Regions from separate parts of the Streptomyces sp. NPDC006430 genome, predicted to be linked through region 1. Evidence: riboswitches for the same ligand, from Rfam matches in the RefSeq annotation. Region 1 holds a riboswitch; the other holds the start of a gene.
The links. Region 1 has a riboswitch for glycine ahead of gcvT (glycine cleavage system aminomethyltransferase GcvT). Riboswitches for the same ligand answer to the same signal wherever they lie in the genome.
Positions count from the first base shown of each region.

Region 2: linked by a shared signal. The riboswitch ahead of gcvP (aminomethyl-transferring glycine dehydrogenase) and the one ahead of gcvT (glycine cleavage system aminomethyltransferase GcvT) in region 1 are both predicted to bind glycine.

Region 1 is NZ_JBEXQA010000008.1:146,175-153,771, forward strand. It holds gene glyA (serine hydroxymethyltransferase) at 1-194, opposite strand, end outside; gene gcvH (glycine cleavage system protein GcvH) at 210-590, opposite strand; gene gcvT (glycine cleavage system aminomethyltransferase GcvT) at 671-1,786, opposite strand; glycine riboswitch at 1,970-2,073, opposite strand; gene ABZZ20_RS14990 (AAA family ATPase) at 2,274-2,975, shown strand; gene ABZZ20_RS14995 (enhanced serine sensitivity protein SseB) at 3,100-3,834, shown strand; gene ABZZ20_RS15000 (enhanced serine sensitivity protein SseB C-terminal domain-containing protein) at 3,902-4,642, shown strand; gene ABZZ20_RS15005 (ABC transporter permease) at 5,135-6,127, shown strand; gene ABZZ20_RS15010 (ABC transporter substrate-binding protein) at 6,169-7,597, shown strand, end outside.
Region 2 is NZ_JBEXQA010000001.1:10,401-17,997, reverse strand. It holds gene ABZZ20_RS00085 (type II CAAX endopeptidase family protein) at 1-247, opposite strand, end outside; gene ABZZ20_RS00080 (glutamate-cysteine ligase family protein) at 349-1,884, opposite strand; gene ABZZ20_RS00075 (hypothetical protein) at 2,378-2,998, shown strand; gene ABZZ20_RS00070 (DUF5999 family protein) at 3,322-3,528, shown strand; gene gcvP (aminomethyl-transferring glycine dehydrogenase) at 3,647-6,532, opposite strand; glycine riboswitch at 6,731-6,829, opposite strand; gene ABZZ20_RS00060 (PRC-barrel domain-containing protein) at 6,943-7,317, shown strand; gene ABZZ20_RS00055 (DNA polymerase IV) at 7,380-7,597, opposite strand, start outside.

The sequences.
Region 1 (7,597 bases):
TAGTAACGACGGCCGGGGTAGCCCTCGGCGTACTTGTTGGTCAGGACCGAGCCCTGGGCCTCCATGACGGCGACCGGAGCGAAGTTCTCCGACGCGATCATTTCCAGGGTGGACTGCTGGCGTACGAGCTCGGCGTCGACGGCGGCGGCGACGTCCGGGTCGAGCTCGTGAAGGGGTGTGTTCAGAACAGACATCAGGATCCCCTGTGATCAGTTTCCGGCGGTGAGCTTGGCGTACTCCTCGGGAGAGAGCAGGTCGGCCGGCTCCTCCGCGACGCGGACCTTGAACAGCCAGCCACCCTCGAACGGGGCGGTGTTCACGAGCGCCGGGTCATCCACGACGTCCTGGTTGGCCTCGACGACCTCGCCGGTGACGGGGGAGTACAGGTCGCTGACCGACTTGGTCGACTCCAGCTCGCCGCAGGTCTCGCCCGCGGTCACGGTGTCGCCGACCTCGGGGAGCTGGGCGTAGACGACGTCACCGAGCGCGTTGGCCGCGAACTCCGTGATGCCGACCGTCGCGACGCCGTTCTCGGCGTCCGACAGCCACTCGTGCTCCTTGCTGTAACGCAGCTGCTGGGGGTTGCTCATGACCTGATTCTCCTGGATGCGGGGGAGTGAATACGAACAGTGGTCTTGCGTACTGAGACGGCCGGAACGGCGTACGGGTGTTACTTCTGCCGCTTGTAGAACGGCAGGGCCACGACCTCGTACGGCTCATGCGTACCGCGAATGTCCACGCCCACGCCGGAGGTGCCGGGCGCGGCGTGCGCCGCGTCCACGTAGGCCATCGCGATCGGCTTGCCCAGCGTCGGGGACGGGGCGCCGGAGGTGACCTCACCGATGACCTGTCCGTCGGCGACGACGGGGAACCCGGCGCGCGGGACGCGGCGGCCCTCGGCGATCAGACCGACCAGCTTGCGCGGCGGGTTCGTCGCGGCGCGCTCGGCGGCGGCCTCCAGGGCGGCGCGGCCCACGAACTCGCCCTCCTTCTCGAACTTCACGACCCGGCCCAGCCCCGCGTCGAAGGGGGTGAGGGAGGTGCTCAGCTCGTGCCCGTACAGCGGCATGCCCGCCTCCAGGCGCAGGGTGTCCCGGCAGGACAGGCCTGCCGGCACCAGGCCGACGCCCTCGCCGGCCTTGGTCAGCGCCTGCCACAGCTCGACGGCGTGCTCGGGGGCGACGAACAGCTCGAAGCCGTCCTCACCGGTGTAGCCCGTACGCGCGATCAGCGCGGGCACGCCCGCGACCGTGCCCGGCAGGCCGGCGTAGTACTTCAGCCCGTCCAGGTCGGCGTCGGTGAGGGAGGCGAGGATGCCGGGGGACTCCGGGCCCTGCACGGCGATCAGCGCGTACGCGTCACGGTCGTCGCGGACCTCGGTGTCGAAGCCGGCGGCGCGCTCGGTGAGGGCGTCCAGGACGACCTGGGCGTTGGAGGCGTTCGCGACGACCATGTACTCGGTCTCGCCCAGGCGGTAGACGATCAGGTCGTCGACGATCCCGCCGTCCTCCTGGCAGATGTGCGTGTAGCGGGCGCGGCCGACACCGACGGTGGAGATGTTGCCGACCAGCGCGTAGTCCAGGGCCTTGACGGCCTCCGGGCCGGTGAGCGTGATCTCGCCCATGTGGGACAGGTCGAAGAGACCGGCCTTGGTCCGTACGGCGTTGTGCTCGTCGCGCTCGCTGCCGTACCGCAGGGGCATGTCCCAGCCCGCGAAATCGGTCATGGTCGCACCGAGCGAACGGTGCAGCGCATCGAGGGCGGTCAGGCGGGGGGCAGTGCTCATGGGTGTGGCTCCCGGGTCCCAGGGCATGACATGACGAGGACGATCCTCCCCATCTGTCATCGGAACCTGAGAGGTTCGCCGAGAGTCCCCGTCACGGACGGGGAGCGTCGGCTTGCACCTTGGGTGGAGCGTGCGCCGGTGCCGTCACGAAGGACGGTGGCGCGGCTCGCTTTTCAGATCTGCCTCATCCACGCGGTACGGGGCCTGAGAGATTCAAGGGAGGTACTTGCTCCTTCGGCGCCCGAGCACGGCCTTGCGGCGTGCCGGGACTCTCCCGCGCGGATTCAAGCGGCCGGTATGCAGTTGGTCCAGATGGCGCACATCATTGCACGCCGTCCGGGCGATCGGGCGGGCGGGCCCGGAAGTACCTACGGACCGGTGGTGCGGCCCGGAAACGCTGGACCGGAACCGGGGCTGCCGGATTACCGTCTCTTTACACTCAGTGGGCATGGGGTCCTGGCGGCCCGATTCGGGGGAGGTGATCACCGTGCGGAGATTCGGAGTGCTGGCGGCGACCGGAAGCGCGATGGCTAGCGCGCCGGGAACGGCGGCGGGTGCCGCGGACGGGGCGCCGGTGCAGCGGGCGTGCCTCGACGGCGGCCTCGTGCGCGACCTACGCGGCCGGGAGGCGCACGGACCGCAGTGGCTCGGCTTCGCGGAGGGGGACATCGTGGTGGTCTCCGGCCTCCCGGGCGGCGGCAAGAGCACCCTGATCAAACGGGCCGCGCAGGACAGGGGCATCGACTCCCAGGACGTGCGCGAGCGCTGGGAGCGCCGGATGCCCGACCTGCTGCCGTACACCGCGTACCGGCCGCTGGTCCGCATCGCGCACTACTGGGGCCTGTGGCGGACGCTGCGCTCCGGCGCCTCGGCGGTCGTCCACGACTGCGGTACCCAGACCTGGGTCCGGGCGCTGCTCGCCACGGCGGCGCGGCGGCGCGGCCGGGCGCTGCACCTGGTGCTGTTGGACACCACCCCGGACGAGGCCCTGGCCGGACAGGAGGCGCGCGGCCGGGGCGTGTCGACGTACGCCTTCGCCCGCCACCGGGCGGCGGTGGACCGCCTGCTGCGCGCCGCGGAGGCGGGCCGCCTCCCTGCGGGCTGCACCTCGGCGATCCTCCTGGACCGCAGTTCGGCCTCCCGCGTCACCCGCATCGCCTTCCGCGCTCCGGGCACCCCCGCGGCCTGAGTGCGCCGCTGGCGCGGGCACCGGACGCGGCGCCGGGGCGGAGCCGCGGGAAGCGGGGGCGGGGCGACCCACTAGCCTCGGCCTGACAACAAGGCAGCGAGAGCGACCACAAACGGAGGCGGAGATGCAGGGCGGCGGCTGGCCGGACAACGAGCTGGAGCAGGTGCTCGGGGCGGCGCTCGGGCAGGCGGAAGCCGGCGCGCGGATCGTCGAAGTGCTCGGACGGAGCCTGCTCTGGGTGCCGTTGCCCGCCGGTGGCGCCCCGGACGGGGCCTCGATCGTGCTGCCCACCATGGAGATCGCCGGCGCGGCGTACGTTCCGGTGTACAGCTCTGAGGCCCAGTTCCGCTCCTGCGTCGGCCCCGGCATGGACTTCGTGGTGGCACCCGCCGTCGAGTTCGCCCGTGGCCTGCCTCCGCAGCTCGGCATCGCGGTGAACCCGGAGGGTGCCGTCGGCGTTCCGCTTCCCCCGCCGGCCGTCGCGGAGCTGTGCCGCACGGGCCGGACCCCGCTCGACGGCCCCGGCACGGGAGGTCGCGTCCGGCTCTACGAGCCCGACTGGCAGGACGATCCGGTGGACTTCCTGACCGCCGCCGCCGAGGAGTTCCGCGCCACCGGCGTGGTCCTCGCCGCCCACCGCTGCCTCGCCAGCGTCGAGGGCGGGGCGCCCGAGCTCTACGTCGGCGTCCAGCTGGTGGGATGGGAGCCCGAGATGCGGAACGCGCCGATGGACGCCCTCGGCCGGGCCCTGACCCGCGTGGCACCGCCCTGGCCGGTGCAGCTGATCCTCCTGGACGCCGCGCAGGACCCGGTGGTCGACTTCATCCGTGAGCGCGTACGCCCCTTCTACCTTCCGTAGGGCGGCTTAAGCTGAGTGCAGATACGGGTGTACGCCGTGCGCCCGCGCGGACGAAGAGGGGTACCGGGTGAGTGCGTCAGGCACGGCCGCGGCCGGGCAGGTCGAGCACATGATGCGCCAGGTGACTCCGGGGCGCTACGAGAGCTACGAGTCACTGCTGCATGCCCTCGCCGAGGGCCGTTTGTGGATGCTGCTCTGGCAGGGTCAGCCGGGCTCCCCGGACGCCCAGTACGGCGGCATGGAGATCGAGGGCCTCGGGTACGCGCCCTGCGTGACCTCCCCCCAGGAGCTGGCCGCCAGCGGCTGGAACCGGGGCTACGAAGTGGTCACCGGCCGGGACATCGCCCGCGCCCTCTACCCCGACCGCTGGGGCCTGTGGCTCAACCCGCACGCGCAGGGCGGCGGCCTCGGCATCCCGTGGGCTGACCTGCGTCGGATCGCCACGGGCCTCGACCGGATGCCGGCCGGCCCGTTGCGGCTGTCCGAGCCCGCTCTTGAGCTCCCGCAGTTCTACGGGCTGCTGACCCAGCACGCGCACCGCACCCCCGCGGTCCGCTCGTTGCGCCGCGCCTGGGTGCAGCCCTCGCTGGGGTCGCCGTACCTCGCGGTCGGGCTCGACCTGTACGACGCCTCCGCGCCCGCGCTGGAGTCCGTACGGGAGATGATGCGGCAGTCGGTCGGAGCGGTCCCCGAAGGCGTGCCGGTGTGCACGGTGGCGCTCGCGGACGAGCACGACCCCGTCGCGATGTGGCTGCGCGCCCAGACCCGCCCCTTCTACGACCGCGAGGGCCAGGCCCCGGCCTACTGATCGAGGTCGCCCGGCCTCTGGGGCAGCTGAATCCGGACAAGCCGAAGGCCGCAGGGAACCACCGTTCCCTGCGGCCTTCGGCTTGTCCGGATTTCCATGCTCTTGGGGGGTCAAAAGGCGTGCTCCTACCGCGAGTTGGGCGCCATGTCCGATTGCGTACCGAACGGACTGTCTTGCTCCGCTGAGGCGACAGTGAAGTCCGGATAACGGGAACTCGACCCTCACATCACGGTTGCGCATCCATTCATCTGCGGGTCTGGCGGCTGATCGCGGCGCCGATGAAGACTCCCCACCCAAGAGCCGGTCAGTCCTGCGAGACCCGGTTCGGCATATGCAATTCGCTTGTCGCTTTGCCCAGCTCTTCCCGCAGTTCTTGCACCTCAGCACGCGTCCTGCGTGTCACCACGCACTCCGAGCGCCACTCCGCACCAACGCCGCCACAGCGGCGGGCATGGGCCGGCAACCCGTCGGCCGAGAGGGGTCCCCACCACGATGACGGCACCACTGCATGACACGAGCGCGGAATCACCCGCACCCGTGTCCGTAGCCGACGTCCCTGCCAAGGCCATCGAAGGCCGCTCGCCCGGCCGCATCGCCTGGATGCGGCTCAAGCGCGACAAGGTCGCGCTGACCGGCGGCGTGGTCGTGATCTTCCTGATCCTGGTGGCGGTCTTCGCGCCGCAGATCGTGAGCCTGTTGGGCCACCCGCCCAACGAGTTCCACGAGGACCTGATCGACCCGGACCTCGGTACGCCGATCGGCTCCTTCGGCGGCATGAGTTCCGACTTCCTGCTGGGCGTCGAACCCACCAACGGCCGCGACGTGTTCAGCCGGATCGTCTTCGGCGCCCGCATCTCGCTGGTCGTCGCCTTCCTGGCGGCCTTCGTCTCGGTCGTCATAGGCAGCCTGCTCGGCGCACTCGCCGGGTTCATCGGCGGCTGGGTCGACGGCGTCATCAGCCGCCTGATGGACCTGCTGCTGGCCTTCCCGCAGTTGCTGTTCACCATCGCCCTGGTCTCCGTGGTCCCCAACTCCCTCTGGGGGTTCGAGGGCTCGGGTGTCCGGATGGGCGTACTGATCGTCGTCATCGGCTTCTTCGGATGGCCGTACATCGGCCGCATCGTCCGGGGCCAGACGATCTCCCTGCGGGAGCGCGAGTACGTCGAGGCCGCGCGCAGTCTCGGCGCCGGCCGCGGCTACATCCTGATCAAGGAGCTGCTGCCCAACCTGGTCGCGCCGATCCTCGTCTACTCGACGCTGATCATCCCGACCAACATCCTGACGGAGGCGGCCCTGAGCTTCCTCGGCGCCGGCGTCAAGCCGCCCACCGCGTCCTGGGGAAAGATGCTCTCCGACGCCGTCCCCATCTACCAGGACGACCCCACGTACATGGTGGTCCCGGGTATCACGATCTTCATCACCGTCCTGGCGTTCAACCTCTTCGGGGACGGGCTGCGTGACGCACTCGACCCCAAGGGCAGCTGAACAGCTTCATCGATTCACCCACCTATGGAGGTTGGACCAACGTGATCCGCAGAAAGCAGGCATTCGCGATCACCGCCGTGATCGCCGCCCTGTCCCTGACCGCCGCGTGCGGTGGCAACGACGGCGAGAAGAAGCCCGAGGGCAAGGGCGGCAACGGTGCCGCGGCCTTCAACGCCGCCACGACCGGCATGGTGAACCCCTCGGACGCCAAGGGCGGCGAGCTCAAGCTCTGGTCGCCGCAGGACGTCGACTACCTCGACCCGGCGCGCGCCTACTACGGCTTCGTGTGGGACATCCAGCGCCTCTACGTGCGCCAGCTGCTCGCGTACGACAGCAAGCCGGGCAAGGACGGCAGCAAGCTCGTCCCGGACCTCGCCGAGGCCCTGCCGGTCCTGAGCAACGAGGGCAAGACGTACACCCTCAAGCTCAAGGACGGCGTGAAGTTCGAGGACGGTTCGCCGATCACCTCGAAGGACATCAAGTACGGCATCGAGCGCGTCTTCGCGCAGGACGTGCTGTCCGGCGGTCCCACCTACCTGATCGACATCCTCGACCAGGGTCAGAAGTACCCCGGCCCTTACAAGGACACCGACCCGAACAAGATGGGCCTGAAGTCCGTCGAGACGCCGGACGACAAGACGATCGTCTTCAACCTGGCGAGCGCCAACTCCGACTTCAGCTACCTGCTGGCCATGCCGTCCTCCTCGCCGGTCCCGGCGGCCAAGGACACGGGCGCCACGTACACCAACAAGCCGGTCTCCACCGGCCCGTACAAGGTCGAGAGCTTCACCGCGAGCAAGGGCGCGACCTTCGTCCGCAACGAGAACTGGGACCCGAAGACCGACACGATCCGCAAGGGTCTGCCGGACAAGGTCTCCTTCACGGTCACCACCAACCCGGACGACATGGACGCGCGTCTGCTGTCGGGCGACATCGACCTCGCCATCGACGGCACGGGCATGCAGCAGGCCGGCAAGAACAAGGTCCTCAAGGACGAGAACCTGAAGAAGAACGCGGACAACCCGTTCACGGGCTACATCCGCTACTTCGCCTTCCCGACCACGGTCGCGCCGTTCGACAACATCGAGTGCCGCAAGGCCGTCATCTACGCGGCCGACCCGAAGTCCCTGCAGACCGCCCGTGGCGGCCCGACCAGCGGTGACCTCGGCGCGAACATGCTGCCGCCCGGCATCCCCGGTGCCGACAAGAGCTACGACCCGTTCGGCCTGACGAAGGGCGAGCCGCAGGAGGCCAAGGCCAAGGAGGCCCTCAAGGCCTGTGGCAAGCCGGACGGCTTCGAGACCACCATCGCGGTGCGCAACAACCGCGCGCCCGAGGTGAAGACCGCCGAGTCCCTGCAGGCGTCGCTCGCCAAGGTCGGCATCAAGGTCACGATCGACCAGTACGACGGCAAGCTCTCCTCCTCCGTGATCGGTTCGCCCGAGAACGTGAAGAAGAAGAACTACGGCA
Region 2 (7,597 bases), on a different contig from region 1:
CGGTGCCGATGCCGAACAGCTGCCAGGCCAGGTCCAGCCAGGGCCGGCCGGGGGCGTACGAACCGTTGAGCGTGGCGGCCTGGTCCTTGAGGCCGCCGGGCTTGGTCAGCGAGCCGATGAAGCTGATCAGCGACGAGAAGGCGCTCGCTCCCAAGGACAGGGCCAGCACGAGCAGCGTCTCGGTGCGCAGGACCCCCCGCCCGCCCTCGCGCAACGCCTTGACCTCCGGCTCCGGCTCCAACCGCACGCCCGACTCCCGTCCCGCCGTCCCGTTTCCGTTCACCCCATACTGCCTCTTCGGCGGAGGAACGGGATCACCGGACTCGGAACCCGGGCGGAGCGGCGGGCTCAGCGCCGGGCCGGCACCGGGGCGCTCACCTCCTCCTCCGCCAGCCCCACCGGCCAGGTGTGCACGGGATCGCCCTTGTGCATCAGCTCGCTGTAGCGCCGGGTGATCGCCGCCAGCGCCGCGTCCCGGTCCATGCCGGCCGCGAGCGCCCGGTGGTAGGTGTCCACCTGCCAGGTCGCCCCGTTGACCCGCCGCTGGCAGCGCTCCTCGATGATGCCGAGGTAGTGGTCCCGGTCGGCGGGCTCGATGCCCCAGGCGTCCAGTCCCGCCGCCGCCATCGGCAGCAACTCGTCCAGCACCAGCCGTACCGCGGGCACGCTGGCCAGCGTGCCGCCCCGGCCGCGGCGCGGCCACCGCAGCCGCGCATCGATCCCGTACCGACAGGCCGCGTCGAAGTTGGCCTCCGCCTCGGCGAACGGCAGCCGGGTCCACACCGGCCGCTGCTCGTCGGCGAGGGTGCGGACGAGCCCGTAGTAGAAGGCGGCGTTCGCGACGACGTCGGCGACGGTCGGACCGGCCGGCAGCACGCGGTTCTCCACCCGCAGGTGCGGCACCCCGTCGGCGACCCCGTACACGGGCCGGTTCCACCGGTAGACCGTGCCGTTGTGCAGGACGAGCTCCTGGAGGCTCGGGACGCCGCCCTCGGCGAGCACGCGCAGGGGCTCCTCCTCGTCGCAGATCGGCAGCAGGGAGGGGAAGTAGCGGACGTTCTCGGCGAAGAGCTCGTACGCCGATTCCACCCAGCGCTCCCCGAACCAGGTCCGCGGCCGTACCCCCTGCGCCTGGAGCTCCGGCGGCCGGGTATCGGTGGCCTGCGTGAAGAGCGGTGGCCGCGACTCGCGCCACAGTTCCCGTCCGAACAGGAACGGCGAGTTGGCGCCGACGGCTATCTGTACGGCGGTCACCGCCTGCGCCGCGTTCCACACGTCGGCGAACCGGCCCGGCGTCACCTGGAGGTGCAGCTGTACGGAGGTGCAGGCGGCCTCCGGAACGATCGATCCCGTGTGCCAGGTGAGCCGCTCGACCCCGTCGATGTCGAGCAGGAAGTCCTCACCGCGCATCATCAGGATCTGCTCGTTCAGGAGCGAGTAGCGGTCCACCGCCGAGAGGTTGGCGGCGACCAGGTCGGAGCGGGTGATCGTCGGCAGGATGCCGATCATCACCACCCCGGCGTCGATCTCCGCGGCCTGCCGGTGGGCGTACCCGAGGCCTGCACTCAGTTCCTCGGCGAGCTGGTCGAATACCCGGCCGCCGAGCCGGTGCGGAAGTACGTTCACCTCCAGGTTGAACATTCCTAGTTCGGTCTGGAAATCGGTGCTCGCAATCCGTTCCAGAACTTGGGCATTCACCATCCTCGGCAGCCCGTCGGCGCCCGCGAGATTCAGCTCGATCTCCAGCCCCATCATATTCTTCGGGCGATCGAACCTCTTCTCCGCCAGAAGCCGCTCCAGCCCCTCCAAGCACTCGTGAAGCTTCCTCCGATATCGCTGCCGATCGGACAGGTCGAATCCGCCCGCCACGACCTTCTCCCCCATCGAAGCGTCCCTCCTCGAGTGAGCCTGGCCCCGGCATCCAGGCGCGCATGTACGGTCGATGATGCCCCGGAGCCGTGATCGATAACGCCGAGGGGGCGTGCATGGCGGGGAGCGCGCGCCGGTTTGGCCGAAGGGCGCTATGGCACATTCACTTGGCAAGACGCGGTATGCAAATTCCGCATCGATTGTGCCGGTTCCGGATAGCTGACGCTTTCCAGCCGAGCCCCTGTCCGGTAACCTCCGAGGTCAGGGCGACACGTTCGCGTACCACCGGCATGGAAGCCATGCCAGCGGGACCGGTAAACGCCTTGTCGGCAATAGCCGGGACGGCTAGCCGAAACACTGCGCGAACACATGTCGTATAAACTCCGCAAACGAGGCAGAGAGTTGGCGCGCGGCCATTGCCCCTCAGCCCCCCTCTGGCCCCAAAATGCGACAGCGCCGTCCGCACCTGCCCCATTCCACAGGTCTCCCAAGTGAGAGGCGACCCACCATGCCGCTGCATGTCCCTCCGGCTCCCGCGCCCGCCCTGCGCAGCGTCCTCGCGGCACTCGGTTCCCCCACCGCCGTCCACGAGGCGCACACTCCGGCCCTGCGCGCGCTACAGGGTCCGATGACCGCCGAACTGCCGCTTCCGGTCCACGTCCTCGACCGGCTCAACGTCTCCGAGCTGGCGGCGGGGGGCCGCCCGCCCCGCACCCGGCTGACCGCGTGGCGGTTCCTGATCCGCAGCGGTGACCGCTACGTCGCCGCTGCGGACACCCGGCTCACCCCGGACGGCTGGGTCTTCTCCCACTTCTTCGAGGGGCCCTACGTAGCCGCCACCGAACGGGCCCTGCGCCAAGCGGAATCGCTCGGCAAGAACTACCAGCCGCGGCTGCTCTCCGTACCGGAGTTGTACATGCTGACGCTCTGGCTGCACGGAGCCGTCGGCGCGGACGCCTCCGCCGGACTGCCGGCGGCCGCGGACCTGCTGGTGCCCCTCGCGCCGGCCCCGCCCGGCATCGCCGCGTACCGGCCGCATCCCGTTTCCGAACTGCTGCCCGTGATGACCCATCGGCTCACCCCGCCGAGCCCACCGCTCCCGCCCTCGGTGGCCGCGCCGGCCGCCTGAGCAGGGGCCGAGCAGGTTCTGAGCAGGAGCCGAGTACGGGCTGAACAGGCCCGTTCCGAGCCCGTGACCCGTCCGGCCCATTTGGCCTAGCCCACTCGGACCACCCGTGAACCACCCGAAATGACAGGGGAGTTGAGCTGAACCGCCCGCACGAGTGATGCGTCATCAATCTATGAGGACAGCTGCCGGGAAATCCCTGCGGACCCAAGTCCGGAGGGGAACACTGGGACCCTGACCGAACCAAGACGTTGATACGGGGGGCGGCCATGAACAACGCATCGAGCCGCAGCACACAGACCACACCGCAGCGAAAGAACGCATCCATGTGCCAGCACCAGCCAGCGTGCCCGTCAGCCCACTCCGCCGACCGCGAGGCCGCCAAGCCCGTGGCCAACCACCCGGAACAGGGCTGGAGTCTGCTGTGCAACGGCGTCCTGCTCTTCGAGGACACCGGCGAGCTGCTGCCGGACGGCCAGATCATTGCGCCACACCGCCCGCTCGCGGCGGCGCAGGTGATGAAGGCGGCCTAGAAGTGGCCTAGCCGACGACAGCACGGAACGGAAAGGGGCCGGCCCAGGAGTCATTCTCCCGGACCGGCCCCTTCGTCACACCGTCGTATCAGACGAATGTGTCATGTCGCCGTGCGGCTCAGTTGTCGTACTCGTCCAGCGGCGGGCAGGAGCAGACCAGGTTGCGGTCGCCGAACGCACCGTCGATGCGGCGCACCGGCGGCCAGTACTTGTCCGCCGCCGTGACTCCGCCGGGGAAGACGGCCTCGTCGCGGGTGTACGGGTGGTTCCACTCGCCGCCCAGCGCCGCCGCCGTGTGCGGGGAGTTGGCCAGCGGGTTGTCGTCCACCGGCCACTCGCCGCCCGCGACCCGCTCGATCTCGGCGCGGATGGCGATCATCGCGTCGCAGAAGCGGTCGATCTCGGCGAGGTCCTCGGACTCCGTCGGCTCGATCATCAGCGTGCCGGCCACCGGGAAGGACATGGTCGGCGCGTGGAAGCCGTAGTCGATCAGACGCTTGGCGATGTCGTCCACGCTCACGCCCGTCGCCTTCGACAGCGGGCGCAGGTCGATGATGCACTCGTGCGCGACCAGGTTGCCCGGGCCGGTGTAGAGCACCGGGTAGTGCGGCTCCAGACGCTTGGCGATGTAGTTGGCGCCGAGCACGGCCACCTGGGTGGCGCGCTTGAGGCCCTCGCCACCCATGAGGCGCACGTACGACCAGGAGATCGGCAGGATGCCGGCCGAACCCCAGGGGGCCGCGGAGATCGGGCCGACGCCCGTCTCGGGGCCCGCGGTCGGCTGCAGCGGGTGGTTCGGCAGGTACGGAGCCAGGTGGGCCCGGACACCGACCGGGCCGACGCCCGGACCGCCGCCGCCGTGCGGGATGCAGAAGGTCTTGTGCAGGTTCAGGTGCGAGACGTCGCCGCCGAAGTGACCCGGCTTGGCCAGGCCCACCAGGGCGTTGAGGTTGGCGCCGTCCACGTAGACCTGGCCGCCCGCATCGTGCACCTGGGCGCAGATGTCGGCGACGTGCTCCTCGAAGACACCGTGCGTCGAGGGGTACGTGATCATCAGCACGGCGAGCTCGTTGCGGTACTGCTCGATCTTGGCGCGCAGGTCGTCCGTGTCCACCTCGCCGTCGTCGGCGGTCTTGACGACGACCACCTTCATGCCGGCCATCACGGCGCTGGCGGCGTTGGTGCCGTGCGCGGAGGACGGGATGAGGCAGATGGTGCGCTGTTCGTCGCCGTTCGCACGGTGGTAGGCGCGCACGGCCAGCAGGCCGGCGAGCTCACCCTGGGAGCCGGCGTTGGGCTGGATGGAGACCTTGTCGTAGCCGGTGACCTCGCAGAGACGTTCCTCCAGCTCGTTGATGAGCGTGAGGTACCCCTCGGCCTGCTCGACCGGAGCGAACGGGTGCAGCTGGCCGAATTCGGGCCAGGTGACCGGCTCCATCTCGGTGGTCGCGTTGAGCTTCATGGTGCAGGAGCCCAGCGGGATCATGCCGCGGTCCAGCGCGTAGTCCTTGTCCGCCAGCTTGCGCAGGTAGCGCAGCATCGCGGTCTCGCTGCGGTGCTGGTGGAAGACCGGGTGGGTCAGGTAAGCGTCCGAGCGCAGCAGGCCCTCGGGCAGCGCGTCGGCGGTGGTCCCGTCGAGCGCCTCGATGTCCGCGTTGACGCCGAAGGCGGCCCAGACGGCCTCGACGTGGGCGCGCAGGGTCGTCTCGTCGCAGGAGACCGCGACGTGGTCGGCGTCGACCTGGAACAGGTTGACCCCGCCCTCGCGGGCGGCGGCGACGACCTCGGCGGCCCGGCCCGGGACGCGCGCGGTGAGGGTGTCGAAGTAGCTGCCGTGCACGAGCTCGATCCCGCCGGCCGTCAGACCGGCCGCCAGCAGCGCCGCGTAGCGGTGCGTGCGGCGGGCGATCGTCCGCAGACCGTCGGGGCCGTGGTAGACGGCGTACATGCCGGCCATGACGGCGAGCAGCACCTGCGCGGTGCAGATGTTGCTGGTGGCCTTCTCACGGCGGATGTGCTGCTCACGGGTCTGCAGCGCCAGGCGGTACGCCTTGTTGCCGTCCGCGTCCACGGAGACGCCGACGAGGCGGCCGGGCAGCGAGCGGGCGTGCTTGTCCTGGACGGCCATGTAGCCGGCGTGCGGGCCGCCGAAGCCCATCGGGACGCCGAAGCGCTGGGTGGTGCCGACCGCGATGTCCGCGCCGAGGGCGCCTGGAGAGGTCAGCAGGGTCAGGGCGAGCAGGTCGGCGGAGACGGCGACGATCGCGCCGAGCTCGTGGGCCTGGTCGATGACCGGCTTGATGTCCCGTACGGCACCGGAGGCGCCCGGGTACTGGAGCAGCACGCCGTAGATGCCGCGCTCGGCGATCTCGGCCGGGATGCCGGCGGACAGGTCGGCGACGACGACCTCGATGCCGCTCGGCTCGGCACGGGTCTCGATCACCGCGATGGTCTGCGGCAGCGCGTCGGCGTCGACGAGGAAGACGTTGCCCTTGGCCTTGCCCACGCGGCGGGCCAGCGTCATGGCCTCGGCGGCGGCGGTGCCCTCGTCGAGCAGGGAGGCACCGGAGGTCGGCAGGCCCGTCAGGTCGGCGACGACGGTCTGGAAGTTGAGGAGCGCCTCAAGGCGGCCCTGCGAGATCTCCGGCTGGTACGGCGTGTAAGCGGTGTACCAGGCCGGGTTCTCCATGACGTTGCGCAGGATCACCGGCGGGGTGAAGGTCCCGTAGTAGCCGAGACCGATCATCGACGACAGGACCTGGTTGCGGTCGGCGAGCGAGCGCAGCTCGGCCAGCACCTCGGCCTCGGTCCGCGCCTCGGGCAGGTTCAGCGCCTCGGCGCTCTTGATCACATCCGGGACCGCGGCGGCGGTCAGTTCGTCCAGCGAGCCGTAGCCCACGTGGGCGAGCATCTTGGCCTGCGCCTCGGCATCAGGGCCGATGTGGCGCTGCTCGAAGGGGATGCCTCGCTCCAGCTGGGAGAGCGGAATGCGGTTGGCGGTCATGTACGGAGGCCTCCTGGGTCGTACGACCTGCGAGGGGCACCACGGCGCGGGCACCCGGACGGCCTCCCCCTCTGTCATCTCAACCTGAGAGCTTCACCGGGCCTCGCGGGGTCGCCCGCGCGGTCCGGCTTTCACCGTCGGTGAGGAGGGGAACCGGCACTGTGCGCCCGGTACCCGCCCCTGCTTTCCAGAGTGGCCTCGTCACGTGCGGTACGTATGCCTGAGAGATTCCGGGGAGGATTTGCTCCTTCGGCGCCTCCGTCACGCTCACTCGGAGGACTCTCCCGCACAGGGTCAACAGCCACCACCCAGCCTACCAGCGAGGTTCCGGGGCCTCCCTCGAGTGGCCCCCTCCGCGGAAATGCACTTTTGTTGTCATTACGGAGGAGTTGCGACCATGTGGAGGGACCGTGCAGACCGACATCGATCCGCGCAGCCTGATCGGCCGCAAGGCGTTCGACCGCAACGGAACCAAGATCGGCACCGTCGACGAGGTCTACCTCGACGATGCCACGGGCGTGCCCGAATGGGCCGCCGTCCGGACGGGCCTGTTCGGTCGGGACGCGTTCGTCCCGCTGGAACCGAGCGAGGTGGTCGACGACACGCTGCGGGTCCCCTTCGAGCGTTCCCTCATCAAAGACGCCCCGGACTTCGGCGTCGGCCGTCACCTCTCGCCCGAACAGGAACTCCAGCTCTACCACCACTACGGTCTGGACGTCTCCCTCCCGTCGGACATCCAGCGCGACTTCGGCCACCTGGCGAACGGCGAGGACACCACCACCTGAGCGCGTCCGGGTAGGTCCGGGCGGCCTCGCGGGCGGATGACCGTCACCCGGACGCAATCCGCTCAGCCCTCCGGCACGGTCCTCCCTACGAGCGGCAGCGGATCGGACGGCTCCAGGTCGGGGTCCTCCACCCGGAAGGTACGCACCCGGCCGGGCGGCGATCCGGGCTGCTCGAACCGCACGGTCACCCTCCCCACTCCACTGCCCTGCACCCACCCCGGGCCGTAGACGGCGTGGAGTACGTCACTCCCGGCCGCCCAACGGCGCTCCCGGGCGGGAT